Regions from separate parts of the Desulfosporosinus sp. SYSU MS00001 genome, predicted to be linked through region 1. Evidence: riboswitches for the same ligand, from Rfam matches in the RefSeq annotation. Region 1 holds a riboswitch; each other region holds the start of a gene.
The links. Region 1 has a riboswitch for cyclic di-GMP ahead of ACPUYX_RS03900 (methyl-accepting chemotaxis protein). Riboswitches for the same ligand answer to the same signal wherever they lie in the genome.

Region 2: another riboswitch for cyclic di-GMP. It lies ahead of ACPUYX_RS10045 (helix-turn-helix domain-containing protein); the one in region 1 lies ahead of ACPUYX_RS03900 (methyl-accepting chemotaxis protein).
Region 3: another riboswitch for cyclic di-GMP. It lies ahead of ACPUYX_RS11980 (alpha/beta fold hydrolase); the one in region 1 lies ahead of ACPUYX_RS03900 (methyl-accepting chemotaxis protein).

What each region holds. Positions count from the first base shown of each region.
Region 1 is NZ_JBNFTW010000002.1:105,618-115,943, forward strand. Features, by position in the region: gene def (peptide deformylase) at 1-280, shown strand, start outside; gene ACPUYX_RS03895 (hypothetical protein) at 609-1,643, shown strand; gene ACPUYX_RS03900 (methyl-accepting chemotaxis protein) at 1,985-3,697, opposite strand; cyclic di-GMP riboswitch class I at 3,903-3,986, opposite strand; gene ACPUYX_RS03905 (SHOCT domain-containing protein) at 4,339-4,701, shown strand; gene ACPUYX_RS03910 (GntR family transcriptional regulator) at 4,981-5,664, shown strand; gene uxuA (mannonate dehydratase) at 5,877-6,950, shown strand; gene ACPUYX_RS03920 (MFS transporter) at 7,035-8,324, shown strand; gene uxaC (glucuronate isomerase) at 8,482-9,876, shown strand; gene ACPUYX_RS03930 (bifunctional 2-keto-4-hydroxyglutarate aldolase/2-keto-3-deoxy-6-phosphogluconate aldolase) at 9,943-10,326, shown strand, end outside.
Region 2 is NZ_JBNFTW010000004.1:289,290-299,615, forward strand. Features, by position in the region: gene ACPUYX_RS10030 (DUF1015 domain-containing protein) at 1-320, shown strand, start outside; gene ACPUYX_RS10035 (M48 family metallopeptidase) at 837-2,081, opposite strand; gene ACPUYX_RS10040 (MBL fold metallo-hydrolase) at 2,159-2,893, shown strand; cyclic di-GMP riboswitch class I at 3,173-3,263, shown strand; gene ACPUYX_RS10045 (helix-turn-helix domain-containing protein) at 3,273-3,605, shown strand; gene ACPUYX_RS10050 (MarR family winged helix-turn-helix transcriptional regulator) at 3,814-4,488, opposite strand; gene ACPUYX_RS10055 (ABC transporter permease) at 4,880-5,710, shown strand; gene ACPUYX_RS10060 (ABC transporter ATP-binding protein) at 5,686-6,498, shown strand; gene ACPUYX_RS10065 (aliphatic sulfonate ABC transporter substrate-binding protein) at 6,659-7,699, shown strand; gene ACPUYX_RS10070 (response regulator) at 7,765-8,460, opposite strand; gene ACPUYX_RS10075 (ATP-binding protein) at 8,480-10,018, opposite strand; gene ACPUYX_RS10080 (type I phosphomannose isomerase catalytic subunit) at 10,178-10,326, shown strand, end outside.
Region 3 is NZ_JBNFTW010000006.1:3,624-13,949, reverse strand. Features, by position in the region: gene ACPUYX_RS11995 (penicillin-binding protein) at 1-1,145, shown strand, start outside; gene pepV (dipeptidase PepV) at 1,246-2,649, shown strand; tRNA gene ACPUYX_RS11985 (tRNA-Lys) at 2,760-2,835, shown strand; cyclic di-GMP riboswitch class I at 3,508-3,596, shown strand; gene ACPUYX_RS11980 (alpha/beta fold hydrolase) at 3,678-8,147, shown strand; gene ACPUYX_RS11975 (hypothetical protein) at 8,218-8,952, shown strand; gene ACPUYX_RS11970 (Ig-like domain-containing protein) at 9,093-10,326, shown strand, end outside.

The sequences.
Region 1 (10,326 bases):
TGTCATTGATATGGGACAAGGGCTTCTGAAGCTGGTAAATCCCGAAATTATTGAACGCGAGGGGAATCAAGAGGTTATCGAGGGATGTTTAAGTATTCCTAATATATGGGGTAAACTTAAGAGGCCTGCTAAAGTAAGGGTTAAGGCTTTAAACGAAAATGGGAAGGAAATAATATTAACAGGGACAGGAGATTTAGCAAAATGTTTTTGCCATGAAATAGATCATTTAGATGGTATTCTTTTTGTAGACTCAGTTACTGAATATGTCAAAGGATCATAAATAATGGTTTAACGGGAGATAATTGCATGCATAATGCTGAACTAGTTCGTTCAATGTTAGATTTTGTTTGAATTTTAATGTTTGACCATAAATACGAAGGAAATTGATGAAAGATATAGAATTAAGTTGATGTAGAAGAGTTAATGTTGAATTAACATTGAAGTTAAGGCATAATCTGCCGTTTGTTTTACGCTACTGGAGAGGAGTGGATCTTAAAATTAAAAAGAAAATAAAATTGTTTGCCATCTTCCTAATTCCTTTTGCTGGATTGTTTATTGGATCGTTCTTATACTTCAACTATAAAATAAACCACTTGGAACCGGGCAACTTGGCTAGTAAATATTTACTTAATGTTGACACCCAGAACAGCACTGAAAAGAAAATTGATCAGTTACTATCTCAGCACTTTATTACGAGTGAGGGTCTGCTGACAAGCTGTCAGGGTGTGGGAACCGAAAACGATAGGTATGTTCTTTTAGAGTCCCAAGGTCAACTTATGGAGTATGCTCTGCTTGTCAAAGATAAAAAACTGTTTGAATCTGTTCTTAATAACCTGCAAACGTATTTTACAGCCCCCAAAGGATATTATTACTGGCGGCTAAATTTGCAGGAGAAACAACCGGACGATGCAACGGCCTTGGTTGATCAACTAAGATTATTAAGAAGTTTGGACGTGGCAAGTTCTGACTTTGGTGAGCTAACTTATAAAATCAAAGCTTTTTTCTTGGCATTTAATCTTTATAAATATAACCGGGACGAAAATGTATTTTGCGACAGCTACGATGGCAGAATAGGAAAAGCAGAGCAGAAAATTTCTTTATTCTATATCGATCCGGTGGGATTGGAAACCTTATCAGCCGATTTTCCTCCAGCCAAGCAATCAGTTCGCAGTACTTTAGATATTCTTAAAAATGCCCCTCTTAATAATCAGGGCTTTTTCCCGTCCAATTATAATTTGCAGACGGGAAGTTATGTCTGGCCGGAAAAGTTCACCACTGTTGAACAATTATACACGATTGATTACGCTCAGAAAGCCGGGATGAATGTTAATAAGTTCTTGGATTTTCTGCATAAAAGTATTCAGGCAAACGGTAAGATTTTCAGTACCTATCATGCGGATGGCAGTCCAGACGGTGTTAACGATTCCGCAGCGGTTTATGCGTTAGCGGCACGGATTTTTCATCAAGCTGGGGATAATAAGGATGAGCAATGGTGTTATGAACGAATGCTCGCCTACCGCATTTCGGATCAACCTGAATTGCAGGGCGCCTTTGGCTACGAGACAGCTACATCAGCGTTTGCTTTTGATCAAATGGAAGCATTGTTAACATTGAATCAAGAAGGGAAGACTAGGAAGCAATAAAATGTTATAAAAATAAAGCAATTCAAAAAGATTACTTTTTTTGCAGAGATTTTTCTTCTGTGGTTAGGGGCTAACCTGCCTACATTTGTGCTGATGGTTTGTAGACCCGTTCTCGGATACGCGGTGGTTGTAGGAGCAGTGCTGCTGCTCACTCTTGGTGGTTTATGGCTGATTAGAAGAAGGAATAGGGTGGGCAGGAACTGTTGCATAATGAATATCTATCCGTTTTTATAAATAAAACTCTGCATATAAGTGGAGAATTTAAACCACTATTTATGCAGGGTTTTGTTTATGAGGGGCGTTTATGCATTTTGCAAAAGCCTCTTTACGGATTTTTGGTTCTAAACAATAAATTTGCCAATGACACTTTGAATTTCTGTGGCTAAGGAAGCCAGTATATTGGCAGATGAGGCTATTTGTTCCATTGATGCTGCTTGTTCCTCGATGCCTGCAGATACTGTTTGGGCTTGAGAAGCAGTCTCCTTACTATAGGTATCTATTTTTTCGGCTGAAGTTGCCAGCTGCTGAGCACCAATTGACACTTGTTGAACCGTTGCTGTTATTTCTTCGATTTGAGTTGTAACAGACTCAACAAGTTTGCTGATCTCCTTAAATGATTGTTCAGCGACATTTACGACATCAAGGCCTTCTTTTACATTTTTAACTTCATGGTCCATTGCAGTAACTGCTAAATCGATGTTTTCATTATTTTGCTCAATAAGAGCAGTGATTTCTGTTGTCGATTTTCGTGACTGCTCAGCAAGTTTTCGTACTTCTTCAGCCACCACCGCAAATCCACGGCCATTTTCTCCTGCTCTTGCTGCCTCAATTGCGGCGTTTAAAGCTAGTAAATTGGTTTGTTCCGAAATTTGAGTTATAAACTGAATGATGGTGCTGATTTTTTTAGAGCTGATTGAAAGACCTTCAATACGTTCTTGAATGATATTTGTCCCGTCACTGATGTTAGTCATCTGGAAGGTTACTTCATCCAAAGCCTTTTGGCCGGCTTGAGTTGTCATCAATGTTTTTGTCATCGAGTCGGCAATTTCACTGCTGCTGGCCGCAACTTCCTGGGTGCTGGCAGAAATTTGTTCAATAGAAGAAGTTACGTCATCAACAGCCATAGCCTCTTTTTCGGTCTCGTTGGCAACAAGCTCCATGGATGAGGCGATCTGATTGGCAGCTTGTGTGTTTTCTTCAATAATGGCACTAAGTTCTTCAGATGATGCAGTTACTTGTTGTGAGGTATGACTAACCTGGTTAACTAGTTCAAGGAGGTGTTTTTTCATAAGGTTAAAACTCTGGGCTAACTTACCTGACTCATCGTTTCCCTTGACAATAACATCTTCAACTGTCAAATCACCATTTGAAACTCGTTCTACCCCGGCTAAGACTTTCTTAAGGTTAATGGTAATTAAATTAGAAATTAGATAACTGATCAGAAGACCCAAAAGAGCCGCGATGAGGGTTAAAACAATGATGACTCTTTGGGCATCAATATTTGTCGAGTCATTTTGAGTATAGATAGTATCTGCTTTTTGGGCACAGAAATCAGCAAGTTCTTGCAGGGTCGTATTTATCGTATCGAGATGTGCTTGAGCGTTATTAGCGAAATATTCATAAGCCGTTGGATTTCCCTGTTTGACCAGCGCTATTGCTTTTTGCTGTTCAGTTCTAAAGGCGGTTAACTCCTGATTAATTTTCGATACTTTTTCTTTTTCATAGGAGTTATTAGCTAATTTCAAGTAGGAAGCATAACTTTTATCAAAGTCATCAGAGAGAGAAATGATCTCGTCTTGCAACTTTTGTTGAGTGGTTTTATCTTTGACTAAAAAATAATGAAAGGTATCTGATTCATCAGCCCTGGACAAAGCTCGCGCATCATTTATGTATTTAACAGACAGAAGGTAATTTGCATAGATATCATCCATTTGAGAATTGTCGACGGAACTAAAGTGGTAACCAACAAAACCCACTGCACAGATGAACAATACCATGATTACGACCAAGGCTAAAATCTTTTTCCGAATTTCCCAATTTCTAAACCAACTCATACATAGCGCCTCCAAATTATTGGTATTTGGCAAAATTAGTTGACTTATCTCGTCTAACACATTTTAGTTGTTTACTTAATACGTTTTCTTTCATCATTCGCTTTAAGCGCAGCATCTGTTGCTGAGGATTTGAGCCCTCCTTTTATTAGGATTTTAGGGTGGAAATAAAAATCGCCACACCTTTGCGGTATGGCGATATGAGCGTTTCGGAAGCTTGGCAGTCATCAGCTTAACTGGAAGACCCATAGCTTTGCGTCCTTGGCTTTCGCCAAGTTTGCCTTTATCGTCCATCCCATAATTTTTTTGTACAGAACTCTTTCGTATAGTTATAATACTACCTTTAATTTCTCGAATGTTGATGTTGACAGTATCTTAATGACTTTATCAAAATTTATTAAACAGTAAGCCCATTAAAATAAAGATAAAGTACAGCCCACTAACCAGGGACTGTACTTTATGTTGCCGTGATGTAACAGCAGTGATAGGTCCATACACCAGAACCATCATTCAAAATGGTGTTAAAAGTCCATCGTTTATATTCTTAGACGCAAAACCTTTATAGAACAATCACACTTTAGTCACGAAAATACCAAATGTCTGGTTTAGAGTAACGTTAGGACAAAAAGGAGGTGAGTCGAACCATGAATCCCTACAGTGGAGGCTTTAGTTTTGGAAGTAGTCAGGGGCATATTACGCCTATTCCCAATGCTCCTGGTTCTAATTTCTCTGTTCCCAACAGTGGCGGCAGCAATGTAATAAGTAGCGGTTTAAACGTTTACGCCTTAATTAACATGGGGCTACATTTTATTATCGCAATCGCTGTTCTCCTGCTAATATTCTATACTGTTAAACACTTAGGTGAATTTCTCCTTTCAGTTAATAAACAGAGTGATAAAGCTCTTGAATTGCTGAATGAGCGCTATGCCCGCGGAGAAATTGACATGGAGGATTATATGACAAGGAAAAAGACGTTAGGTTACATGTCTGAAACGAAAACAGGTTAAGAAGAATCAGGAATTCGCACGTTAAATAAAGTCTTCTGCCCAAGAATTTCCTAAATTTGGAATATTTCTTGGGCTTTATCGCTTTTATAGGTTTTATAATTTTTAAGCCGAAATATCTGGATTCATGCCGACCAACTATTGCGGATATACGGCAATTCATCCCCCAACCTAAATGGGTAGGAGACGAGGTTAAATTTGCTAGGAACTTTCCGATGTAATTCACTGTTGGCTGTAGGACCAAAAAACTGGTATACTAGTACAAAAAGATTGGAGTACTGTATGGACATTGCCGTCTCGGAACGATTGTCTCACGAGTCAACACGTGAATATGTCTATCGTTGTTTGAAAGAAAATATTATGAATTTAAGGCTTCCCCCAGGAAGTGCCTTGTCAGAAAAGGATATTTCCATATTGCTGAATGTAAGCAGGACTCCTGTCCGAGAGGCTTTTATTCAGCTGGAAAGCGAATATCTGCTGGATATATTGCCTCAAAAAGGAACAAGAGTTTCTTTATTAGATGTTGAGAATGTAGAAGAATCCTTCTTCTTACGTGAAACTATAGAGAAGGAAGTCATAAATCTCGCGGTTAAAGAATTTCCTGCAGATAAGTTATTCGAACTGCAGTCTAACATAACCCTTCAGGAATTATGTGTAGAAGAAGAAAATTATCTGAAGTTTTTTGAGCTTGATGAAGCTTTACATAGGTGTATCTTCGAAGGGTGCAGAAAGGGTCGTATTTGGTCACTAATCCAACAAATGAGTACCCATTATAACAGAGTAAGGATGTTGAATGTTGCCGGCAAACATGATTGGCCTGAGCTTCTAAGTCAGCATGAAGATTTGGTTCGAGCCATCCGAGAAAAAAATCTATCCTTAGCAGCTAAAACGATTCAAAAACACCTAAATAAAATTCGTATCGATATTGAAGATTTACTCATTGAATTCAGGCACTATTTTATCTAAATTAAACAAACTTAACTAAAACCAAAAATACGAATCACCTCTTTATGGGAAATTAACTTTATACTCCCATAAATGGGGTGATTTTTTATCTCTCAATCGTCTAAATAACATTGACTAATATAACTAGTATGGTAGTATAATTAGTATAAATTAAGAAAGGGGTCTGGGTTCTGGTCTGGAGATAAAATAATTAGACGAGGAGGATAGGGCGCGTGAAAATGAGTTTTCGCTGGTATGGTAAAAAACATGACAGTGTTTCTTTACCGTACATTAAACAAATTCCCGGCATGGAAGGAGTCGTGACTGCCTTATTTGATATCCCCGTAGGAGAAGTGTGGCCGTTAGACGATATCATGAACGTAAAGTATGATATCGAAAGTTATGGCTTGCTTTTTGAAACCATCGAAAGTGTCAATATACACGAGGATATTAAATTAGGGCTGCCTAGTCGTGATCTCTATATTGAGAATTACAACAAAACATTGCGGAATCTTGCACGAGCAGGCGTAAAGGTCGTTTGTTATAATTTTATGCCGGTCTTTGACTGGACTCGAACGGAATTAGCTAAAGAACTTATGGATGGGTCAACGGCCTTAGCCTATGATGACAGGAAGCTGCGAAATTTAGATCCTCGGGTTCTTGTCGCAGAGATGGAGAAAGGTTCAAATGGTTTTGTTCTGCCCGGATGGGAAAAAGAACGCTTAACAGAATTAAAAAGCTTATTTGAAATGTACCGCGATTTTGATGAAGACAAGCTCTTTAAGAACCTGCAATATTTTCTGGAGGGTGTTATTCCCGTCGCCGAAGAGTGTGATATAAAAATGGCAATTCATCCCGATGATCCACCCTGGTCTGTCTTTGGCCTTCCCCGAATCATTACTTCAAAATCAAATTTAGAGCGTCTTATTCATTTGGTTGATAGTCCTTATAACGGTATAACTCTTTGTACTGGATCATTAGGGGCTAATCCCGAGAATAATATACCGGAGATCATCCGCTATTTTGGCAAACTGGGAAGAATTCATTTTGGCCATGTGAGAAATATCCAAATTCACGAACCCGGTGTTTTTAATGAAGTAGCCCATAAGGATGTAAACTCGTCTTTGGATATCTATGAAATTATGAAAGCCTTTTATGACATTGGTTTTACGGGACCTATTCGCCCCGATCACGGCCGTATGATTTGGGAGGAAAAGGGAAGACCAGGTTATGGATTATATGACAGGGCCATTGGAGCAAATTACTTGTTAGGTCTTTGGGATGCAATATCTAAAAGCAGGTGTTAATTCTAAGATATCTATCTCTGTTGAGAAATGGTCTTAAGACTTTAACCTGCCGAGGCTAATAAAAACTATGGAGGGATATGATAGATGTTTAAGAAGTATCGCTGGACGATTGTAACGATGTTATTTTTGTCCAATGCTATCAATTATGTGGATAGATCAGCAATGTCCGTTGCCCTGCCGATTTTATCGAAGAAATTTTCATTAACGCCGTTTGCTTCAGGCCTAATCTTAAGCAGTTTTTTTGTCGGCTATGCACTTTTCAATTTTATTGGCGGATTCTTATCAGACGTAGTTGGTCCGAGAAGAGTTATGGGTTATGCTATGGCTGTTTGGTCAATCTTTTGTGCTTTAACAGCAGGGGCTTTTAATTTTATTTCGCTCTTCTTTATCCGTGTTATTTTTGGTTTTGGTGAAGGGCCTCTAACCTCTACCACGAACAAAACAATGAATAACTGGATTCCGCTTAAGGAAAGGGCTACAGCAGTCGGGATATGCAATGGAGGAGCGCCGATTGGAGGAGCGCTGTCAGCGCCTTTAGTTGCTTTCATTTCCCTGAAGTGGGGATGGCAGGCAGCTTTCCTTGTCCTTGGAGTTCTAGGGCTGATTTGGACCTTCTCTTGGTTCAAGATCAGTACCGATAAGCCCAACAATCACCCGCGGGTATCCCAGGAAGAATTAAAAGAAATTACGGCAGGCAGAGACATAGCCGCTGCTCAAGTTGGTTCAGCACCTGCTAAGGTCAGCCTTTTTTCAATTCTTAAACAACGCAGTATCCTGGCTTTGATTGTGGGGATGTTTGGCTATAATTATACGCTGTTCTTTTTTATCACTTGGTTTCCCAGCTATCTCGTAGAAGGACGGCACCTTAGTATCTCCCAAATGGGAATTGCTGCTATGATTCCCTGGATAGCGGGTGCCTTGGGTCAAGTAGCCGGGAGTATGATTATCGATTTTATTTATCGCAAAACAGGCAAGGTTCTCTTTTCGCGCAAAGTTGTCTTGGTGACGTGTCTTTTGCTTGCCGCCGTATGTGTTGTTTTAACTGGATTTGCTAATTCCGCCGTCAGCGCAGTGTTCTTTATGACCCTCGGTGTCTGCTTCATCTACTTGCAAGCAACGACATACTGGGCGATTATTCAAGACCTTGTACCCAGTGAAAAGGTTGGAGGAACAAGCGGATTCGTGCATTCCATGGCTAACATTTCCGGTATCTTTGGACCTGCTTTAACAGGATGGATCGTTCAAAGTACCGGTCATTTCGCTCCTGCCTTTGTTCTGGCCGGAGGTCTGGCAATTATTGGTGCTTTAGCGGTTGCTTTCTTTGTCAAAGCAGCTAAAAACGCAGGTGCCGTTGCTCAGGAACAGATCGCTTAAAGATTTCAAGAAGAATGTTCAGACACTGCCGTTATTAGATATGATTTAATAATTTAAAGTTGGGCCAGGGACAAATTCTTTCTCAACGAAGTCTTTGTCACTGGCCGATTTAGACGCTTTCATAAAGAAAAGGTAGGTGTAAAGGGTGAACAAATTCATGGATGAAAATTACCTGTTAGAATCCCAAACAGCTCGGCAATTATTTTTTGATTATGCCAAGGACATGCCTATTTTTGATTACCATTGTCATCTCCCGGCACAGGAGATAGCAGATGATAAAAAATTTGATAATCTAACGCAGCTCTGGTTAAACGGGGATCACTACAAATGGAGAGCTCTAAGAGCGAATGGCATACTTGAAAACTATATCACGGGCCATAAGAGCGACCGGGAAAAATTCCAGAAATGGGCTGAGACTGTTCCCTTTACCATGGGAAATCCACTCTTTCAATGGACACATTTAGAACTCAATCGGTATTTCGGTATTGATACCCCGTTAAAACCTGATACTGCAGACTCTATCTGGGCGACCTGCAACAGGATGCTGGAAAGCGGTAACTATTCAGCGAGAAGTTTTATTACGAAGTCAAATGTTAAAGCTCTCTGCACTACAGATGATCCCATAGATTCCTTAGTGTATCATGAAAAATTAAAGAATGATGAAACCTTTAAGATCAAAGTTCTTCCCACCTTTAGACCGGATATGGCCCTGGAAATCGGGCATAAATCGTTTCTCGAATGGATCAATAAATTAGGTGATATCGAAAATATTTTCATCAATTCACTGGAAGATTTTTATCTTGCTCTAAACAACAGAATTGAGGATTTTCATGCTCTGGGCTGTCGATTGTCAGACCATAGTTTATCTGTTGCCTTTTACAGTAAAGCAAGTGAAGAAGAGATAAGCAAAATCTTCAAGAAACGTTTAAATCAACAGATTATCTTACCTGAGGAAGAAGTTAAATTCCGAGCAGCCATACTGTTCCATTTGGCCCAAGAATATGCCAAGCATGGCTGGGCTATGCAGCTGCATGTAGGTGCTTTGCGCAATGTCAATTCGAAAATGTTTAACTCCATTGGGATTAATACCGGTTTCGATACGATTGCCAATTTTAATTTTATCAATGACTTAGCCAACGTTCTTGATGATCTTGAGAGTATCGGGTTACTTCCCAAAACAATCCTCTATTGTTTAAACCCTACGGATAATTATTTATTGGCAGCTATGGCAGGAAATTTTCAGAGCCATTTTCCAGGAAAGATTCAATTTGGAGCTGCCTGGTGGTTTAATGATCATGAAGACGGTATGTTAGCACAAATGAAGACTTTGGCTAATGTTGGACTGTTTTCGCGCTTTGTCGGAATGCTGACGGATTCCAGAAGTTTTCTTTCCTATCCCAGGCACGAATACTTTAGAAGGATCATGTGCAATCTCGTAGGACATTGGGTAGAGCGCGGCGATTTTTATCCTGATTTTGATTTTCTGGGACAGATTATTAAAGGTATATGTTTCAACAATATTAGGGATTTTTTAGACGTTGAAATAGATTAGAAGAGATTACGGAAGTAGTTAGAATTCGAATACGATTATGATTATGATAAGAATAGGATGTTGTGCATGTCAAATAAGGAGCAAATTGTTTCACGAATTAAAGAGGGCGGTTTGGTTGCAGTTATCAGAGCAGATCATAAAGAACAGGCTTTTAAGATTACTGAAGCTTGTCTTGCCGGCGGAGTTGCGGCGATTGAAATTACCTTTACAGTACCCGGAGCGGAGGAACTTATTAAGGATTTAGCCCAAACGTATAAATCCAAATCCATAGTAATTGGTGCAGGAACAGTACTTGATCCTGAAACGGCAAGGACAGCGATCTTAGCCGGGGCGCAATATATCGTCAGCCCGTGTCTCAATACGGAAACGGTGAAGCTTTGTAACAGATACCGGGTTCCTTGCATGCCTGGGGCTATGACGATTAAAGAAGCTGTCGAATGTATGGAAGCC
Region 2 (10,326 bases), on a different contig from region 1:
TAAGCGCCAAGAAGGAGATTCGTTCAAGTGACCCCGTCGAGGGACTTGACGTTACTTTGCTGCAAAATTATTTGTTAACACCGGTTCTAAATATAAAAGACATTAGAACAGACAAGAGAATCGACTTTGTGGGCGGAATAAGAGGTCTTAAGGAACTTGAAAGCAGGGTCAACATTGACATGAGGGTTGCCTTTTCTATGTACCCAACCTCAATCAATGAATTGCTTAATGTATCCGACGCAGGTCAGTTAATGCCGCCGAAGTCGACTTGGTTTGAACCGAAACTCAGGAGCGGATTATTTATTCATGAGTTGGGCTAAGAGAATTATTTTGCCAAGCACCGAACAAACTCCTCGTGGAATATTTTGGGATGTAGTCAAAATGAGGAGGGATATTAAATGTATCATTATGTTCGCAGAGGCGATACTTTGCATAAAATAGCGCAATGTCACGGAACTAGTGTGCGAAGACTCATATCTTTAAATCCACAGATTTCTAATCCGAATTATATTTATCCTGGGCAACGAATTAGAGTTCATTAATCTTTGAAACGCGGAGGGCTTAAGCTCTCCGCGTTTCATTTATATCGGGATTTTATGCAACATAAAAAGAAGGCCTAGGCAAACGCCTAGGCAAAGGGATTGGCAATTTAAGCTGCTGCTGCGGCTGCTGGAAGTCTGAGAATAATAACGAGTAGTAAACCAATAATTATAAGCAAAGCTGTTAAAATACCGATAATTCCTAGAAGCATCTCTTTCACCTCCCTCATTCGAATTTATAAGAGTGAGGAGGCGATTATGAGATAGTCTATTCGGCTTGTCCCTCAAATGTTCCGCTCAATTTGGACGATACTCTCGTTCGAAGTCATGGATTCTGGTTAAGGTCGGTGGATGATCGTAGCTAAACCAGACAATGAAGCCGGGAGGGTCTAAATCTGCTAAACTATTGAGTGCCAGATCTTCCTGAAGTTGAATTTGTACCGGAAGGTTGCCGGTAAGCTCTAAGGAGAAATAATCAGCATTTCGTTCCATTTCTCTGGAGATAGCACTTTGGATGGGACTGCTCACAAAGAGGAGAAGAATAAGTGCGAGCTGCAGAGCGGCCCAGAGTTCTGGCGGTTTATTGGAGTTTTTCGGCAGCCACGGTCTTAAGAGAAAGGTCAAGAAACCAAAAACGATAAACCCCCCTGCCATTCCTAAAAGGAGCCCGTGGACAACATCGCTATGACGCCAATGTCCCATTTCGTGAGCAATAACAGCCTTGATCTCCGGCAGGGTATAGTTTTTTAATAAAGTATCATAAATTACGATTCGCTTCGTACTGCCTACACCGGTAAAATAGGCGTTGGCAAAGGTTGTTTGTTTGCTGGCATCCATCATGAAAACTGAGCCAACGTTTAATCCTGCCTTTTGCGCAAGTTCATCAACCATTGCAGTAACGGCCGAGTTGGGTATGGGTTCAAAATGGTTGAAAATTGGGGATACGACAATGGGCCAAAAGAAATATTCTACAAGGAGCCAAAGACTGAACAACAGTGAGCCGACTAACCACCAATAACGGGATAGCCTATTGACCAACAGGAAGAAAACAATTCCTCCTGCCAGAGAAAGAACAAGATCGATACTCGTATTTTTCAGATAATCAATCCACCAAGCGACTTGACTTTGGGTACTAAAACCCCAGATTTTCTGCCAGTAGTACCCGCTATAATAGGAGAAAGGCAGGGAAATTAAAGTGCTTATAAGCCATATGGCCAGGATGGAAAGGAGGGAAACTACCCAATAATTTCGGCCGGGATTTCGGATGCGCTGAACGTAAAATTGCCCTCTGGCGCTAAAAAGCAGCCAGGTTAAAAAACCGATTTGGAAACATAAATGAACGATATAAACAATACGCGGGGTGTAATTGTATATTCTGGCCTTCTCTGCCAAAGCTAAAGAAAAATACTTGCTTATGGAAGGATCGATCGGCTTGGGAAAGAGTGCGGAAATGAAATAGAGAAGTGCAAAGACCACAGTTAAACTTAGAAGAAGGAACCAAGCCTGAGAAATACGGCGAAAGCTATTGTTAATCGTCATCATTCTTTATTACCACCTTGCAACGTTGCTTGTATGTTATTATTATAGATCCATTAGGATGACAATGGAGGTTGAGAGAATTGAAAATAGCAAACGGCGTTGAGGCCCTTGAACTGACAGTTAATCTGATGGGGCGTCAAACAACTATCTATCCAACACTATTTTGGGATAAAGACTCTGTAATTCTAGTAGATGCCGGTTTTCCGGGTTTAGAACCGCAAATTAAGGAGGCCATTGAAAAAACAGGGATTTCCTTTGAGCGCTTGAGCAAGGTTATCATAACTCATCAAGATATTGACCATATTGGCAGTTTACCGGAAATCTTGGCTTGTGCAAAGCAAAAGGTTGAAGTTTTAGCACATGAGAGTGAAAAACCTTACATTCAAGGTGATAAGCCCCTAATCAAAGCGGAAACTGCAAAACGATCGAAACTCTTTGACACGTTGCCGGAAGACCAACGGAAACGAATTCAAGCGGTATTTTCCAACCCGCCTAAAGCTATGGTCGATAGAACTATTGAAGATGGTGAAGAGCTCCCCTATTGCGGAGGAATTATGGTCATCCATTCACCGGGACATACTCCCGGTCATATCTGCTTATATCATAAGGCAAGTAAAACGTTAGTGACTGGAGATGCCTTAACTGCCGACGACGGCCTATTATCGGGACCGAATCCCTCAGCTACTTACGATTTGGATGAAGCTAATAAGTCAGTGAAGAAACTAGCTCAGTTTGATATGGATAATGTTATTTGCTATCATGGGGGCGTATTGACGAATGATGTACAAGAACAGATCTTACAGCTAGCTTTTTAAATTATGCTTAAGTAACAACAAAATTGGGCTCTACAGTCAACAAGAGTTGTTGATCCGCAGAGCCCAATTTTTTGTGTTGATCCCTAAGTAAAAATTTAAAGAGATATAGTAAAAAATATAGAAGAGAATATAGAAAAATATAGCAAAAATGTATTTAAAGTTATTGACAAATGTGTTAAAATACTTCACGAGAAGATTCTCGGAAATACGACATTCTGTAACTGCGTTTTACCAATATATATAAAATCTTCATTTATGTTACCTTATCTCGAAAAATGTTCTGAATAAGGGCAAAATATCTGAAAAGGTATGACGCAAAGCTATGGGTCTAAAGCAGGAAAGCCCCTGCCATGATTGCCAGGCTGCCGGAGGTTTAGATATGGATAATGTCTTCCTACAATTACGGAAGGCCCGAGAAGAAAAGGGAATAGAGTTAAAAGACGTAGAAGAAATTACTAAAATTCGAACGAAGTATTTGCAAGCTTTAGAAGAAGGGAACTTTGGAATCCTTCCTGGAGGAGTATACACAATAGGCTATTTGCGTTCTTATGCACGTTTTCTGGGACTGGATGCTGATAGCTTAGTACATACCTATCGAATGGGGGTAACTGAAACTGATTTGGAAACTAGGCTTGATGTTCCTCCTAAAAAAGAGACTGGCCTATTTTTTAGATTCTTGAAAGTAAATAGCTTGAGAGCTTTAAGACGATGAACTTAAAACGGTCTAGACCTGAAGCAAAAGTTTTCAAAACTGTAAATAACCAGCCCTCTTACCTATATTTAAGTAGGTAGAGGGCTGGTTTTTTTAGACCTGCATACCGAAACTTATCAGTAACTTATCAGTGTACAGCAGTAGATTTGCTGCAGCTAGAGTCCCTTTTCAAGGGATAATAGTCTAAATTGGGTCTCTTTACGATAATCTATTTCTCCTCAGAGCTATCTGGTTTATCCTCAGGCTTAGAATTTTGGCCAAACCCCCTGGCATCAAAAGGGGAACGACCTTCTTCGCTGCCGAAATGCTGAGCAAAGTGTCTGCCATGGAAGGGTGGATGACCGCCTCTCCGGTCACAATGAGGGCCAAAACCTCTGCCGTCAAAAGGCGGATGCCCACCATGTCCATGTTCAAGTCCATGCCAATGTGGTCCGGGTTCAATATTACCGAATTGTTGTTCTAAGTTATCAATAATACGACTCAGATAATCGCTGAGAGCAGATTGCTCCTCTTGATTTAGACAGCTAAACAAGGACTCAGTATCTTTCTGCTGCTCATTTTGGTCAGATACCGTTTTTCCTGTTTCCGTCAAGCGCACCTCCATAACACGGCGGTCAGTTTGGGAAGGGGTCCTGGTTATAAAACCGCTGCGCTCTAATTTTGCCAGCAATTCCCCCAAAGATTGGGAGCGGATGTCCAAGATATCGGAAAGCTCTTTCTGACTAATTTCCGGCTTTAACTTCAGTAGAGCCAGTACCCGCCCCTGGCCGCGATGAGAGTCTCCCATAGGACCATGGTGTCTGTGGTTGTGTTGATGATAGCGGTGAAGCAGCCATTCAAGGCGGACAAATTGATCAAATAAGTCTAGATCATTGTTATTCATAATTAACCCTCGCTTTCTAGCAGCAATTAATAATTAGTAAGGTACCTTATGAATTATATTATAAAGGTACCTTACTAATTTGTCAATTCATGATTTAGGTACTTTCTGCAATGAAGAAATAGTGCCTTTTGGATTTAAGGTTTTAAATAAGCATGATTTAAGTTCGATTCGCATTAATAAGGACCGTTGAAAATCTTATAATATTTTTCAAGTTATAGACGATATGTACGAACTTTTAGATGATCGTCCTCTAAAAGTATGAAAAAAGATCATACTGTATTTTCTGATTGTTTAGAGATATCCTTGAGGTAAATGAAGGATTCCTGATTTGGTAAGCGCGTTTTCATCAAACAGGATGTATAGTCAAGGATGGAAAGGAGGTGAGCAATACGTGGCAGTGAATCAGTCGGTGTCAAAAAGAAGGAATGCGGGAAGCAGCGGTCAAGAAGGGGTTAAGTTTTGGGATAAAATTGATGCCCGGGTTATGACGGTCATATCCTTTATTGTTGGCATTCTATTTTGGGCAGGGATCTCTTCTTTTCCGCAGGTTGGGGCTGTTTTGGTTGGCCCGGGGAAAGTTGCCCAAGCGTTTGTTTCAGAATTACAAAGCGGCAGTCTTTATTCAAATATATCCATCAGTCTCTTCCGGGTTTTATGCGGCTTTGCCTTGGGATTAGTTGCCGCTATTCCAGTTGCTTTTCTAATGGGTTGGTACAGCCTATTCCGCAATATCGTCGAGCCCTGGATTCAGTTTTTTCGAACGATTCCTCCCATTGCCCTCATTCCTTTGGTAATTGTTGCCTTTGGTGTGGGAGAGGGAGCGAAAGTTACCGTTATTTTCGTTGCATCTTTTCTGGTGATGGTTATTACCATTTATCAAGGAGTTCGCAATGTTGATCCGACCCTAATCAAAGCGGCTAAAGTTTTAGGCGCGACTGATAAAGATATATTCTTTGAAGTTGTAGTACCTGCATCATTTCCCTATATCTTAGTAGGAGTAAGGCTGGGATTAGCCAGTGCTTTAACGACGTTGGTAGCTGCAGAATTGACCGGGGCTTCAGCGGGCTTAGGCGATATGATTGAGGAGGCAAGTATTTATTTCCGTATGGATCTGGTTCTTTTAGGCATAGTATTAATTGGTATTATCGGCTTTGTCTTGGACAGAGGGGTCTTATTTTTGGAAAGGAAGCTAACGGGATGGCAGGAAGTCAGGAAAAGTTAAGGGAAAACATCGTTAACAATCGAATTGAGATCAAGAACCTTTCGAAAATATATCAGGCCAGGACAGGTCAACTGGTTGCTTTGCAGGATGTTAACCTAGATATTGCGGATAATGAATTTGTCTGTGTTGTCGGCCCCAGCGGCTGTGGTAAAACTACGTTGCTAAACATTATTGCCGGACTCGAGAAACAGACAGAAGGCAGTGTCTTAGTTGACGGGAAACCGGTTAATGGTCCGGGCAGGGAACGAGGAGTCGTCTTTCAGCAATATGCTTTATTTCCTTGGAAGACTGTCCTCAAAAATGTCGAGTTTGGCTTGAAACTTAAAGGTTTAGGCAAGCAAGAACGGCAAGAGAAAGCTGAAAGGTATCTTGAACTAGTAGGACTGAAGGATTTTGCCCACGCCTATCCCAAAGAACTTTCAGGCGGGATGAGACAGCGGGTAGCAATAGCCAGAGCCTATGCCGTTGAGCCGGAGGTTCTTCTGATGGATGAACCTTTCGGAGCCGTTGATGCTCAGACACGCTCCCAATTACAGGAAGAGCTGCTGCAAACCTGGCAGACGGAAAAAAGGACCTGTTTCTTTATTACCCATGATGTGGAGGAAGCTGTTATTCTCGCTCAAAGGGTTATCATTATGAGCGCACGGCCCGGACGGGTAAAAGAAATTATCCCGGTAGATATTCCTTATCCGCGAGATCAAGCTACAAAACTAAGCTCCGAATTCGTGGAGATCAAAAATGAGATTTGGTCCAAGGTTTATCGGGAATATCTGGAAGTTAAGAAGTAAATGAGAAAATACAATTGAATAAGTCCAATTAATCAATTCAATAACTGAATTCTATGGCGTATGAATTGCAGTAAGATTTTTCAAACCTCACTTTACTATTAGAGTAACGATAGAAAAAGAGATTATGAGAGAAATATCGGGAATTTGAGGAGGTTTACTAATGTTGAAAAAAACCAGACTGGTGTTTTCGGGTGTGGTCTTGTTAGTACTTTCGCTCATTTTAAGCGCTTGCAGTAACCAATCGTCCGTTCCATCCAAATCTCAGGATTCCTCCGGAACCAATACAACAGTCATGAAAATAAATGTCGGTTATCTGCCAGACCTTCATGGTGCCGCTCCTATCGTTATCGGCGACCAAAAAGGCTATTTTAAAGATGCCGGACTTCAAGTCAATCCGCTGAAATTCCTTACCGGACCTCAGGAATTTCAAGCTATGGCCTCGGGAAATCTGGATATCGCTTATATCGGACCAGGCGCTTTTCCTCTTGTCGTACAAGGTCAAGGTAAAGTTTTAACTGTTGACAGCACTAACGAAGGGGATGTGGTCTGGGCAACCAAGAAATCGGGAATTAAGACCTTAAGTGATCTTAAAGGCAAAAACATAGCCGTTACCAAGGGAAGCTCAGCGGAGATGATCCTTGATTTGGCTTTGAAAAAGGTATCCTTGAAACCCAGTGATGTAAATTTAGTAAATATGGACGTAGCCGGATCAGTTGCCGCTTTTGTGGCTAACAAAGTTGACGCCGTGGCAACCTGGGTTCCCTATACTAATGAGATTGAAAAACAAGTGGGTACTGATAATATTGTAAAATTAGCCAACGACGCTACCTTTGAACCAGATCATGTTTTTCCGCAAATGTGGGTAGTCAGACCATCATTTTTAGAGAAAAACCCCGAAGCTGTTAATCGTTTCATGAAGGCTTGGAGCCAAGCCAATGATTATCGGATAAGCCATCTTGATGAGGCTGTCCAATTAACCTCTAAATTCACGCAGGTCCCAGAAGATTCCCTTAAAGTACAGGTGAAAACGACAAATTGGATAGAATCCAGCAAATTAAACAGTGATTTAACGGATGGAACTATCAAAAAGTGGTTGGGCAACTTAGAGAACCTATTTATAGAGACCGGTAAGGTTAAGACCTATGTCGATCCAGATCAATATTTGGCTCCGGCCCCTATGGCCCAAGCCCTGAAAAAGTAATGGCATAAATAAAAACAAGGGCTAGGTGGATAACCCCTAGCCCTTGTCGCTAAATTGATTAAGTTCTAACGATAAAAAAGATGAGCGATATTCATATCCTTAATCATTTTGACAATTTCCTTCGTTCGATTTTTATTAAACTTCTTGAGGATGACGTTAATCTGAGACTTTATAGTGGTTAATTCAACGTTACGAATGGCTGTAATTTCTGCCGGCTTTTTTCCTTGCAAAAGTAGGGTGATGATTGCTTTTTCCGAAGGCGTCAGGCTGGAGACGATAGACATAGCATCAAAGATTCTCGACTCATTGCGGCGGATGCGAGAAAATTCATTCCGTATTTTGGAGGCTATTTCCGGACGGATCGGGGAATTGCGGCGGTATGCCGCTCGGATGCCGGCAACCAGTTCCGAACTGTCAATAGTTTTGAGAATGTAGTCTACAGCCCCGACCTCGAAGGCGTTGAAAACCGTATCGTCATCTTCATGAATCGTCAGGAAGACAATGCGTATTTCCGGGTTGGCGGCCAATATTTCCTGGGCGGCAAAAATGCCATCATGGCGCATATCCATCTCTATATCCATGAGCATTAAGTCAGGTTTTAACTCTGCTGCGAGCTGAACCGCTTGTTTGCCGCTGGAGGCTTGAGCAAGTACTTTCATATCGTTTTCACCATTGATAATGCTGCAGAAGTGATCGCGTAAGATCGTAAGATCATCAGCTACAATTATACCAATGGTTTTTTCCAGCATCTCGTTTTCCATGAAAATCATGCTCCTCCTATTAGACAGTTGATGGCGATTTTTCTCCTTTAGAATTTAGCGTCAGGTTGTAAATTGGCAAATAGACGTAAAAGGAAGTTCCTTTGTTCGGCCCATCGGTATGACTTTCTACATGGATATGGCCAAAATGACCGTCAATGACTTGCTTGGCGTAGGATAGTCCGACTCCCCAGTTACGGTTTGTGTTTTTACTGGTATAGAACGGATCAAAAATACTGTCCAGTTTGTCCCTGGGAATGCCGGGGCCATTATCTTGAATTTGAATAATCAGCCAGTTGAAATCTGAACAGGTTGTAACATGCACCTGCCCCTGTTCTTCTGTTCCGATAGCTTCAAAGGCGTTGCATAAAATATTATAAAGGGCTTCGGAAAGGTGCAATTGATCTGCTAAGATGCTGCTTGAAAGTGTCTGCTGCTCAAATTGAATATTAGCAGGAACCTCTAAGCGCTGGACAATATTGTTCATCAGCTCACTTAACACTATTGCTTTCAGATGAAGCTGCGTTGTTTTAAAGGAGCTGTAGAGGGTATCAAGTCGGGAAAGAGTATGATTGACGATCTCTAAAGTTTTAGCTAGGTTCTGCGCCACTAAGGCATCTTTGGACTCTGTCTCATTTTCCGGCGTCAAGAGCTTAGATGTTTGATTAAGAATTAGCTGAATACTAAGCAATTGATTCTTGATAGCATGGGTGAAAACGCGTACTCCAATGTTTGCTGTTTTAAGTTTGCGTTCTAATTGCATATCGGCTTGCCCCAATTGTCTCTCCACTTCAGCGTATTTCCAGACAGCATAGAAACTAACGACAGAAGCAAAGCCAGTAAATCCAATGCCAATATACCACTCCGGCAAGGTAATGGGCGGATTGAAATTGTAAAAATCAGAGTAGAGAAAGTAGTAGGTACGTACATCAGTGACTTGGAGAGGCCCCATGAAGCCAAGGTAAGAATAGAAAACGACGAGGGCCAAAAGGCCCATAAGAATAAATTTCCGTTGCCGCTTGATCCAAGGAATAGCGAGAAACTTATATTCCCAAAGCAGAAGGGATAAAGCAAGGATCACAGATATAACAAACCAGGTTCTGGTCAGCAAACTGACAATGTAAGTCTGCCTTTCATTGAGGACCTCAAGTGCCCTGCGATAAATTATGGGATCATAGAAAAGAAGCTGAATAAGAGAGAGCAGGAAGTTAATGGCCTGTATCTTCCATAGTCCTTTCCCGAGATGCTTGTGGTAGAGGGTCAGGGAAAATCCAATCAAACTAAAGACAAACAAGGAGCGGCCGGCAGTGATCATCCGGCTTATGGCATCCAGGGAGATGGGCGATGTCAGCAGAGCTATGCGGATAGCATCGTTGAAAAACAAGATGGTATTAACCCGGTAGTAAAAGCCTCCGTATTTTGAGATAAATAGAACAAACCCTGACATGCTTAAAGACCAACCGAGAAGAACGAACGCCATCCAATAGGCAGAAGAATTTCTGGCTTTTATGATAAAGAGTGCGATGGAAGCCACAGTCAGCAACAATAAGAGGACAATCATAGTTGGGATTCCTCCGCTGTAGTTTTTAAAGCAGAAAATTTTTTAAATTCTATGGTAGCATCTATTAGTTTAACACGCTTGGTCCTATTTTGCGAAGGAAAACGCTAGAACTTCAAGTGAGATGCGATCTATTTCAATCCAGGCGAAGGAGGTGAACTTGTGGAGAAGGAGATCTGCTTAAAACCGTTTAAGCTAAAACCTAACCGTGTCAAGCGTCCCTTTAAAGGGGGGATGCTTTTAGATCAGTGGCAGCACAGGGATAATCCTCAAGATGGATTCGCCGCAGAAGAGTGGGCAGCATCGATTGT
Region 3 (10,326 bases), on a different contig from region 1:
ACCTGGCGATTAGTATGTCTTATGAACCAGGTTCCACATTTAAAATTATCACCGGCTGCAGTGCTTTAGAAGAAGGCGTTATATCTACAGATGAGACATTTCCTGATCCGGGATATTTGCGAGTAGGCCCTCGTTTAATCACGAACTGGGATTCTGATCAAAAACCACATGGTAATCCTACCCTTACTGAAGGCATGCAATTGTCCTCGAATGTTGTCTTAGCTCAGGTTGGACTAAAACTAAGCAAAAGTACTTTCTATACATATTTAAAGGCCTTTGGCTTTGGCTCAAAAACCGGAATTGATGTATCAGGTGAGGAACGTGGTTTGCTTGTTCCTCGAGAGAATGTGCGAGATTTGGAATTGGCAACTATGTCTTTTGGACAAGCTAATTTAGTGACACCTATTCAATTATTAACTGCAATATCGGCTGTTGCCAATGGAGGAACCTTATATCGTCCGTATATCGTAGATGCCGTTAAAACACCCGAGGGAGAAGTAATTCAACAGCAAAAGCCAATTCCCATACGCCAAGTGGTATCTCGGACAACGGCGACACAAATGACGAATATTCTTGAACAAGTTGTAACTGCTGGAACTGGCCACCTCGCTCAAATTCCCGGGATTAGGGTTGCAGGTAAAACCGGAACAGCGCAAAAAGTAGATCCCAGTACCGGGGGATATTCTGCAACAGACTTCATAGCTTCATTTGTTGCCTTTGCTCCTGCCGAGAATCCCAAAATCGCAGTCTTGGTTATTATTGATACTCCAAAAGGTGAGGAAGGGCATCAAGGCGGAACTTTAGGAGGCCCTCCGGCAAAGGCAATAATTGAAGGTGTACTTCAATATTACGGTATTCCTGCAGCCCAGAATACCCCAAGCATCATACCTTTTACAGCGGATGATTCTCCGATCCGGCCTTTGCCAAAACCGATAATTCCCAAACGATCACCGGGGAACGGAGAAGTTATTATTCCGGATTTAACAGGAATGACAATACGTGAAGCTGGGGATGAACTGGCAAAATCCGGGCTGCATTTCAATTTTACCGGGAGCGGTCTCGTGATTCAACAAAATCCTCAGGCCGGCAATATAGTAAACAAAGGGACAATAATTGAAATCAAGTTTTCGCCTTTAAAGCCCTAGTTTTTTCCAGAAGACATCCTAAGTTTCAATTTTAACTGTGTCCTTAGGTATGATAGGATATGGTTGAGAAATAAGCAAAAACACGGAGGAATGGTAAATCATGCGTCTTGATCATCAAATTGAAACAATGAAAGAAGACATAATTTCAGCGATTCGGGATTGTATTCAAATTAAGAGCGTAAAGGATGCAGCTCATGCAGCCCCAGGATCTCCTTTTGGACCTGGAATTCAAGAAGCCTTGGATTGGACTTTGAAATTGGGAAAGGAACTTGGCTTTGAAGTTAAAAATGTTGATGGATATGCGGGTCATATTGAAATGGGTAGTGGAGATCTCTTAGGAATATTGGGACATTTAGACGTTGTACCGGAAGGGGATGGTTGGTCGGTTCCACCTTACAGTGCAGCCATCGTTGATGGAAAAATCTACGGGCGTGGCGCTCTGGATGATAAAGGGCCGACTTTAGCAGCTCTATTTGCTATGAAGGCTATTAAAGATGCTAATATCCCTTTGAATAAGCGAGTTCGTTTAATTTTAGGTACGGATGAGGAATCAGGTTGGGCAGATATGGATTACTATTTGAAAAAAGAAGAGGTTCCCTATATTGGTTTTGCACCGGACGCTGAATTTCCTCTGATTCACGCCGAAAAGGGAATTCTTCATCTGGAATTAAAAAAGGCCTTTGAGGCTTCTTTACCGCATCTTGTCAGTATTCGTGGGGGAGAACGAGCAAATATTGTTCCCGACCTTTGTGGAGTTATTTTGCGAGGGCTTGATCATGAGTTGATCGTTCAGTCCTTGAATTCCTTCGTTTTCCCTGAGGGAGTGGGGGCTGAAATCAAGAATCAAAAGGAAACTTCGGAGATCATAATTAGTTTTAAAGGGATAGGAGCTCATGGCAGTCTTCCGGAGAAAGGAAAGAATGCCGTTATCTTTGCCATGAAATATTTGCAGCAATTGCCTCTAACTTCTGCGGAGCAACAAATTCTTGAGTTCATGTTAATGTATCCGGGAAAAGGCTTCTTCGGAGAAGGATTTGGCATTGCTTTCAGAGACGAACCCTCTGGTCAATTATCTCTTAACCTGGGAATCTTTGAATTGGCTTCGGATCACCTGCGCTTTGTTCTTGATATTCGCTATCCTGTAACATACAAGCAAGAAGATGTTTTGCAGCCGATCGAAAAAATTATTCGGGGTGAGGGATTTACTTTAGAAATTCTTAGCCATCAAAAAGCTCATCATGTTCCCAAGGATAGTGAACTAGTGAAATCACTGTTGAAAGCCTATGCAGATGTAACTGGTCTCGAACCATACGCTTTTGCTATTGGCGGAGGAACGTATGCTAAAGCGCTCCCTCAGGGCGTGGCTTTTGGTCCTGTTTTCCCAGGTGAACCTGAAGTGATACATTGTGCTGATGAATATATTTCTATCAATAACGTGCTGTTAACGACCAAAGTTTATGCCCAGGCGATCTTAAATATCGCAAGTGACCCTGAGCATTGCTAAGATAAAGCGAAAGCGGATTGAAAAGGGTAGGTATGGGATAAACAAAACTAGTTTTAAAAAAAAGCTTGACTATCATTAGGAACATGAGTATACTAATTATTGTTGTTATTGCGCCACTAGCTCAGCTGGTAGAGCATCCGACTCTTAATCGGCAGGTCCGCGGTTCGATCCCGCGGTGGCGCACCAAATAGGCTTTACTCCCGCAAGCAATTGCGGGTTTTTGATTTATACAGTTAATGTATTAAACTGGCGTTTGGGGACATTTTGGGACGTATGACCAAAAGAATCCCCAATAAACTTAACAATACCTATGGAGGAAAGAAAAACAGGCATTCAAGCCTGTTCTTTTTATGCTCTTTTTGCGTTGAAATAAAGATTCAAGTTTTTGAGCGGCTTTTATGTCGGCACTCATGGAATTGAATGCGAGCAAGCACCGGAATATCAATATTGTGATTTAAGGGATCTACATTGACAGAATCATCTACGAATCGTTGTGAGGGGCTTTTTCGGTTTTTGGTGCCAACGCGACCTTTGCGGAGTGGTGTTAACCAATAACGTATCGCGTTATTTATCCTAAAATTAATTATTTTTTCAAATGCTTTAGGGACTGACCGCGGCTCTTTATGATCTGATTACATACAATGGATACCTTGAGGTTTAGTTATGACCTGTGGTTAATTTAATATAATTGAAAAATTTCGCAGTCGAAAGAAACAAAAAGTGTGCAGAAACATGCTCAAAATTCAATAAATTGGATTTATTCAGAAAAACATGTTGGATAAAAATGGTAGACAATGTTCGCTATTAAATATTATAGTTATACCTAGATTGTGAGTAAATTGTGAACATTTAAATAACTGTGAACCTGGGCAAACCAACTGAAAAGTTGGGACGCAAAGTTGGAAGTCTACGGTACTGTTGGGTGCTATGATAGTTCGACTGCTAAATTAGGCGGTCTTATTTTTTTGCGTTCAAATTAATTGGATAGTAGAAAACTCAAAACAATGAGATATTCAAGAGAAGAAAGGATGAGAGGAATGGTACTAAAAAAGAGTAAAACATTTAAAAAAAAGGGTGGGATTCATGGTTCTTTTCAACAAATTATCGCTGTTGTTTTGTGCATTTTGATGATTCCGTGGACAATTTCGCCTGCTTTTGCAGATCAAGTTCAAAATGATGGAAAGAATGTAGCGGTAACAAAAGAAACTAAAATTGAAAGGATAGCAGGCAATGATCGGTATCAAACAGCAATTGCAATATCAAAGCAAATGTATCCTCAAGGATCAGGAACAGTAATACTGGCAAGAGGAAATGATTTTCCAGATGCGTTAGCAGGGGTTCCTCTTGCGCATAAGCTCAACGCGCCGTTGTTGTTAACAGATGGAACTAGTTTAAATAAGGATACTGAGGCGGAAATTATCCGACTTAACCCTCAAAAGATTTACATTTTAGGGGGGCCAGTAGTAATACCCGAAACGGTAGAAAGTGAATTAAAGGATAAAGGTCGTGATGTGAAAAGACTAGGTGGAGTAGATCGGTACGACACCGCGTCATTAATAGCTCAGGAACTAGGCTTCAGCAATGGAAAAGCAGTATTAGCCTACGGAGAAAATTTCCCAGATGCTTTAGCTGTATCCAGTTGGGCGGCTTACAATGATGTGCCCATCCTTCTAACAGAAACAAATGAATTACCTACAGAGACTTTAAAAGCATTACAAGATTTGAATGTAACTTCTACTTATATAATTGGCGGAAAGGCGGTTATCTCTGAAAGGTTAGAAGAAAGTTTGAAAGAATACAATATGAATCCAACTCGTTATTGGGGTAATGATCGATACGAGACAGCAATAGCTGTAGCTCAAGGTTTAAAAACAGATAATAATCACTTATTCTTAGCCACAGGACTTAATTTTCCTGATGCTTTAGCAGGTGGTGTTATGGCAGCTCAGGCTAACAGTTCGTTACTTTTGGTTGATACAAATATACCTTCCAATGTATCAAACTATTTATGCACCATTAAAGATAATATTAGTACTGTTTATATTCTGGGAGGTAAAGCTGTAGTTTCGGATGATATAGTCAATTCGTTAAAAAATATTAATAGTAATTCATTAACTCTAAATTGGGTAAATAATTCACAATCCTCCCTATCAAATTTTAATCCGAGCACACAAGTATCGTTAGAAGTTAAATCGAACAAAAGTGATGTTACATTTGCCTGGTCTGCAACTGGAGGTACATTAGCTAATAAGAGTGGGGCAACAAATACTTGGACTTTACCAAATACAGCTGGAGACTATACTGTTACTGTTGAAGCCCAAATTGGTGATGTAACGAAGACAATTTCCAGAAAAATTACAGTATTAAGTGTTAGCAGTGGTGGTTATGGAGGCAGCACATCCCCAACTTCAAACAACCCATTTCTTTCAATAAGTGAATCAGGAGGATCCATTTTACTAAGCTGGGATAAGGTCGATTGTTATAAGGAATATACTGTTTTAAGAAAAATAAATAGCAGCACTTATTCAGCAATTGCCGGTAATATTGTTGAGAATTCTTACAAAGACATACAATTGAATGCTTCAGGGGTATATAAATATAAGTTACAGGCAATAAAAAATGACAATTCAATAGTAGAGTCCAATGAGGTTAGTAGTTTTGTTATAGATGGTATAGTATCAGCAGGCCAGACAGATAGCGATAATGATGGGTTGCCTGACGATTATGAGAAAAAAATCGCCTCTGATCCTAATAATCCGGATACTGACAATGATGGACTACCGGATGGCTATGAAGTGTCAGTTTTAGGTACGGATCCAACTAAAACTGACAGCAATGATAATGGAACTAGTGATGCATTAGAAGATTTTGATAGTGATGGATTAAATAATCTAAATGAGTATTTAAATAACACTAACCCATTTAAATCAGATACTGATGGTGATGGATTAAGTGATAATGATGAAATCAATGTGTATAAAACCAATCCGCTCATGACAGATACTGATGGTGACCAACTAAGTGACGGTAGCGAAATCAAACTAGGCTTTGATCCGCTAATGCAAGATACTGATGGTAATGGTACCATTGACTCTTTAGAAAAAACTACGCAAAAAGTAGATTTAAGTCGTTATTCTGTAGGCCTATTAACTGACGATAATCCTGTTAAACCGGATATTTCAATTACATCTGCAGGAGATATTAATAATGACATTATCGTAAATGATGATATTAACGATCCGTTGTTAGTTAATAATCGTGCAATCGTTGGACATCCAATTGACGTACATTTTGATAAGAAATTTGACCATGCTACTATTACATTTACTCTAGATAAAAATCAACTGTCAGATTCTTATATAAACAATTACAGTATATTCTGGCTTGATGATGAAGGGAAAATGAACCAAGTAAAAACGACAATTGATCCCATAAACAATTCACTTTCTGCAGAAGTAACCCATTTTAGCAGGTATATGGTTATAAACGTAAAAAAGATATTTGCTGACATGGGTAGTAATGATGGTACGGTCAACGGTCAGGCTGATATAGTATTTTGCGTAGATACAACAGGTTCTATGGGAGATAATATTGAAAATGTTAAAAATAATATAGCAAGTTTTGTTACGAACTTAAATAGCGCCAAAGTATCTCTACATTTAGGATTGGTGGATTATAAAGACATTACATGCGACGGTCTTGATTCTACTAAAGTTCACAAAGATGTTAAAGATGAGTGGTATACGGATGTTGATAAATTTAAAGATGAATTAAGTAAACTTGGAGCTTCCGGAGGCGGAGATACCCCTGAATGTGCAGTTGATGCATTGGAGACTACCAGACAAATGAGCTTTAGAACAAATGCCACAAAGTTTATTATTCTTGTAACAGATGCTAACTATAAAGTGAATAATAACTTTGGAATCCCATCAATGGATGAAGAAATTTCTAAGCTTAAGTCTGATAATATCATAGTATCGGTAATTGGTGATCCATATGATCAAGCAGATTATGAGAACTTATATATTGATACAAATGGTATTTTCGGAGATATTTATAGCGACTTTTCGGATTTGCTGGATACATTAAAAGATAAAATCGCTAGTACTGTAAATGATGGATACTGGATCTGCTTAGCAAACTTGGAAAACGTCAAATTGCTCAAAGCTCCGGAAGCGACAGATTTATCAACTGATTCGGATAGTGATGGGATACCAGATTCTCAAGAACTTTTAACATGTGAACCGACAGATCTAGTAATAGACATGCCTTTCTTACCAGACCCAACCACTATTAAGGTTTATTCATTTAAATCCAACCCAGCCAATGCTGATACAGATGGAGACGGATATAATGATAGTAAAGATCTAAATCCATTAATACCATTCAAAACACCGGTTATGCTATTGCACGGAAGAACTGATAACACTTACGCATGTTTCGGAGTACAAACCAATCTGTACGCATATGGACATAATTTAAATAACGAATATGGAAGTGATTTAGACTCTTCGGGAACTTGGTCATTTACAGATTATAAGGCACAAGAAATAACCAATATAGTTAATAGTGATGGGAGCAAAACGTTACAAGAGAATATTGGCTATGAATTAGAATGGAAAGGTTATAAACCTAATAAGAATTTATTTGCATTCAATTACCCCAATCAGGATATGGTATATTTAAATGCAGAAAAATTCAAAGGTTATATTGAAAGTTTATTAAACCATATGTCTGATGACGATCTTGCTGGCTACATTTATCCCACAATTAATGATCAGCTTACTCATAATGCAAAATTTAATATAATTGCACACAGTATGGGAGGATTAGTATCTCGTTACTATATTGAAAATCTAGGTGGTTCAGACAATGTCAATAAACTAATTACTATAGACACACCTCATTGGGGAAGTGGAGAAGCTGATCTTTCAGAATGGACCCCTCTATTTATTCCGTGTGATGTTGATCTTGATCCTTCAGCTAAAATTTATGGCGGCACGGGTTTTGAAAGCTCTGAGAAGTGGTATTACAACGCAAAAGGAAATTATGCGGTTACACATCAAACAGATCAGACGAAAATTGAAAATTCACCTGGCGATAAATATTATTTTATTGCCGGCTATGATGATGTTGGTCCCGAATTTTTACCAGATGATCTAAAAGATAAAACATTGTCGTTTGATGTGAATTTGGATTCGAGTAATTTCACAAACTTTAGAAATAGTATTGCGGAGGGATTCTATGCAAAATATGGTCATCGTGATGATATAGTTTTTGACTTTACGATGATTGGTGGCGATAATGTCGTGAACAATCAGAGTCAATTTGGCATACGATTTCCATCTGATGAAGAAAGAACCGGGCTTGTTCCAGTAAATAAAACATCTATGACAATTGACACTATATTTGGCCATTGGGTTCAAAATAATTTTCATTCACAAAATCAACATCGTATTGAAACAATTAATAAAGTTATTGATTATATTAATAATTGATAAAGGACGTAATGATAAGTCTATCAGAATAGGTAGACTTATCATTACAGGTTATCTAAGGGGGCCTAATATGAGGCTTAAAATATTGCTAAATGTATTAATAATACTATTTTTCACTTTTGTTTATTTTACATTAATGTCATTTGATCTTTTTCCAACTGTAGCTCAATTTTTTCCTTCGATCTATTATCCTTTAGGAATAGTTCTTTCTACGGTAATAATTTCTCTGTTCAATAAAGCAATCTTAAAAAGTGGGAACTTTTTCACCACATCGAGTTCATTTATTGGTATAGCATTCTTAATTTTATTTAGTTGGACAATTAATTCGTTATTTGGCAGTATATTATTTGACTATTACAGGCATTCACCAGTTCATAATTTATTGAAAATAAATCAATATATCAAACAAAAGGGAAACTATGGCACAATTTATAAGAGCCTTCTAAAAAACGGGGTATTTGCCTATAGTATCGATAGTGGATATCCTACCAGCTTTAAAAAAAATAAAATTATTGCGGAAAATAGGAATAATTATACAGAAGTCATATACCAGATAAATTACGATAGCTATATTATATATGACTGGACAAATAATTCTGTTGTTTGCACAAAATCAAGAAATGATGTTATTAACGATAGTATAGAGTATTTAAATACTAATTATAATGCCGAAATCAAAAAAGACGCTAGTTTAAAAACTAAGGCAACAGCACTAAATGTAATTATCAAATATTATGCTAAAACATATCTGCTAAATATTTTTCCTAGTAATAACAGAATTAGTTTTTCCTTAGATGACTTTTAATAATGTTTCGAATAAGTAAACTTACAATTTATTATTAGACATCAAGCAGACGTTTTTTATTCTTTTGCTAATTTCGGGAATCTTAGGGGGTGCGAACAAATAGATTTAATTTGAATTAAAATCATGAAAGGGTGAATTATATGAATAAAAGTATTTTTAATAATCTAAGCAAAAAGTTATTAGGGATAATTATAAGTTCACTTGTAATTTCGGGTTCTTATTATGTAAATTCTTCCTATGCTCTAGATAATGGTTCAATCGAGTCTGTGTCGGCAAGACCTATTGCGTTAGCCAATAGTATTAAGGACACGCCAAGTATAGCATGCAATAGAATAGTATGGACAGATTATAGAAGCGGAAATGCTGATATTTATTTGTATGACTTGGGGACAAAAGAAGAAAAACAAATCACATCGGATAAAGAAAACCAAAAAAATCCTATGATTAATAAAGATAAGATAGTTTGGGAGGACTATAGAAATGGGTTGTCTGCAGATATTTATTATTATGATATAACTACAGGAATTGAAACCCCAATTACTTCACTAAAACAAGGCGCTTCCATACTCCAATCGAATCCGGTAATTTCGGGTGATAAAATAGCCTGGGAGTATACTTATAAAGATAATCATTATGTACGCGTATATGACCTGCAAACCAAAAAGATAAGAACAGTATCCCGAAGTAACTCACCTAATCAGATAAATCCAAGAATAGGTGGGAATAAAGTAGTATGGCAGGATAAGGAAAGTGCTGAAGATAGCAATTGGAATATTTCTATGAATGAAATTTCTTCAGCTAAATCAAGTAAAGAAGTACAACTGACAACTGATAATTCTGATCATACATCACCGGTTATCAGCGATAATTTTATTGTATGGCTTAAGGGAAATAAAGTTGGAAAAGAAATATACTTATATAATCTGTTAGATGGATCTACGAAAAAAATTGCAGATGTAAGTGCAAATGTAGAAAAAATTTCGCTCGATGGCGATAAAGTAACTTGGTTAGATATTAAATTTGATGGAACTAACGATATTTGTATGTACGATATTTCAACTTCAAAATTAGATATACTTTATTCAACTATTAGGGAATGTCAAAATCCCAGTATTTCAGGAAATAAGATTGTATGGTTAGAAAGAAGTAAAGATAATTACGAAAATTCATACATATTTATGATTGATTTAAGTATTCCAAATACTTTGAAGGAAAATGCAGTACAGAGTATTGCCTTGGATAGTACCTCATATAATCTTAATATAGGAGAAACTCATAATACTTTAGTAAATCTTCAAGATTCGGATGCTACAAGCACAATAATTGCAGAAGATAATATCACATTCCAATCTTCGGATAGTTCCGTAGCAACTG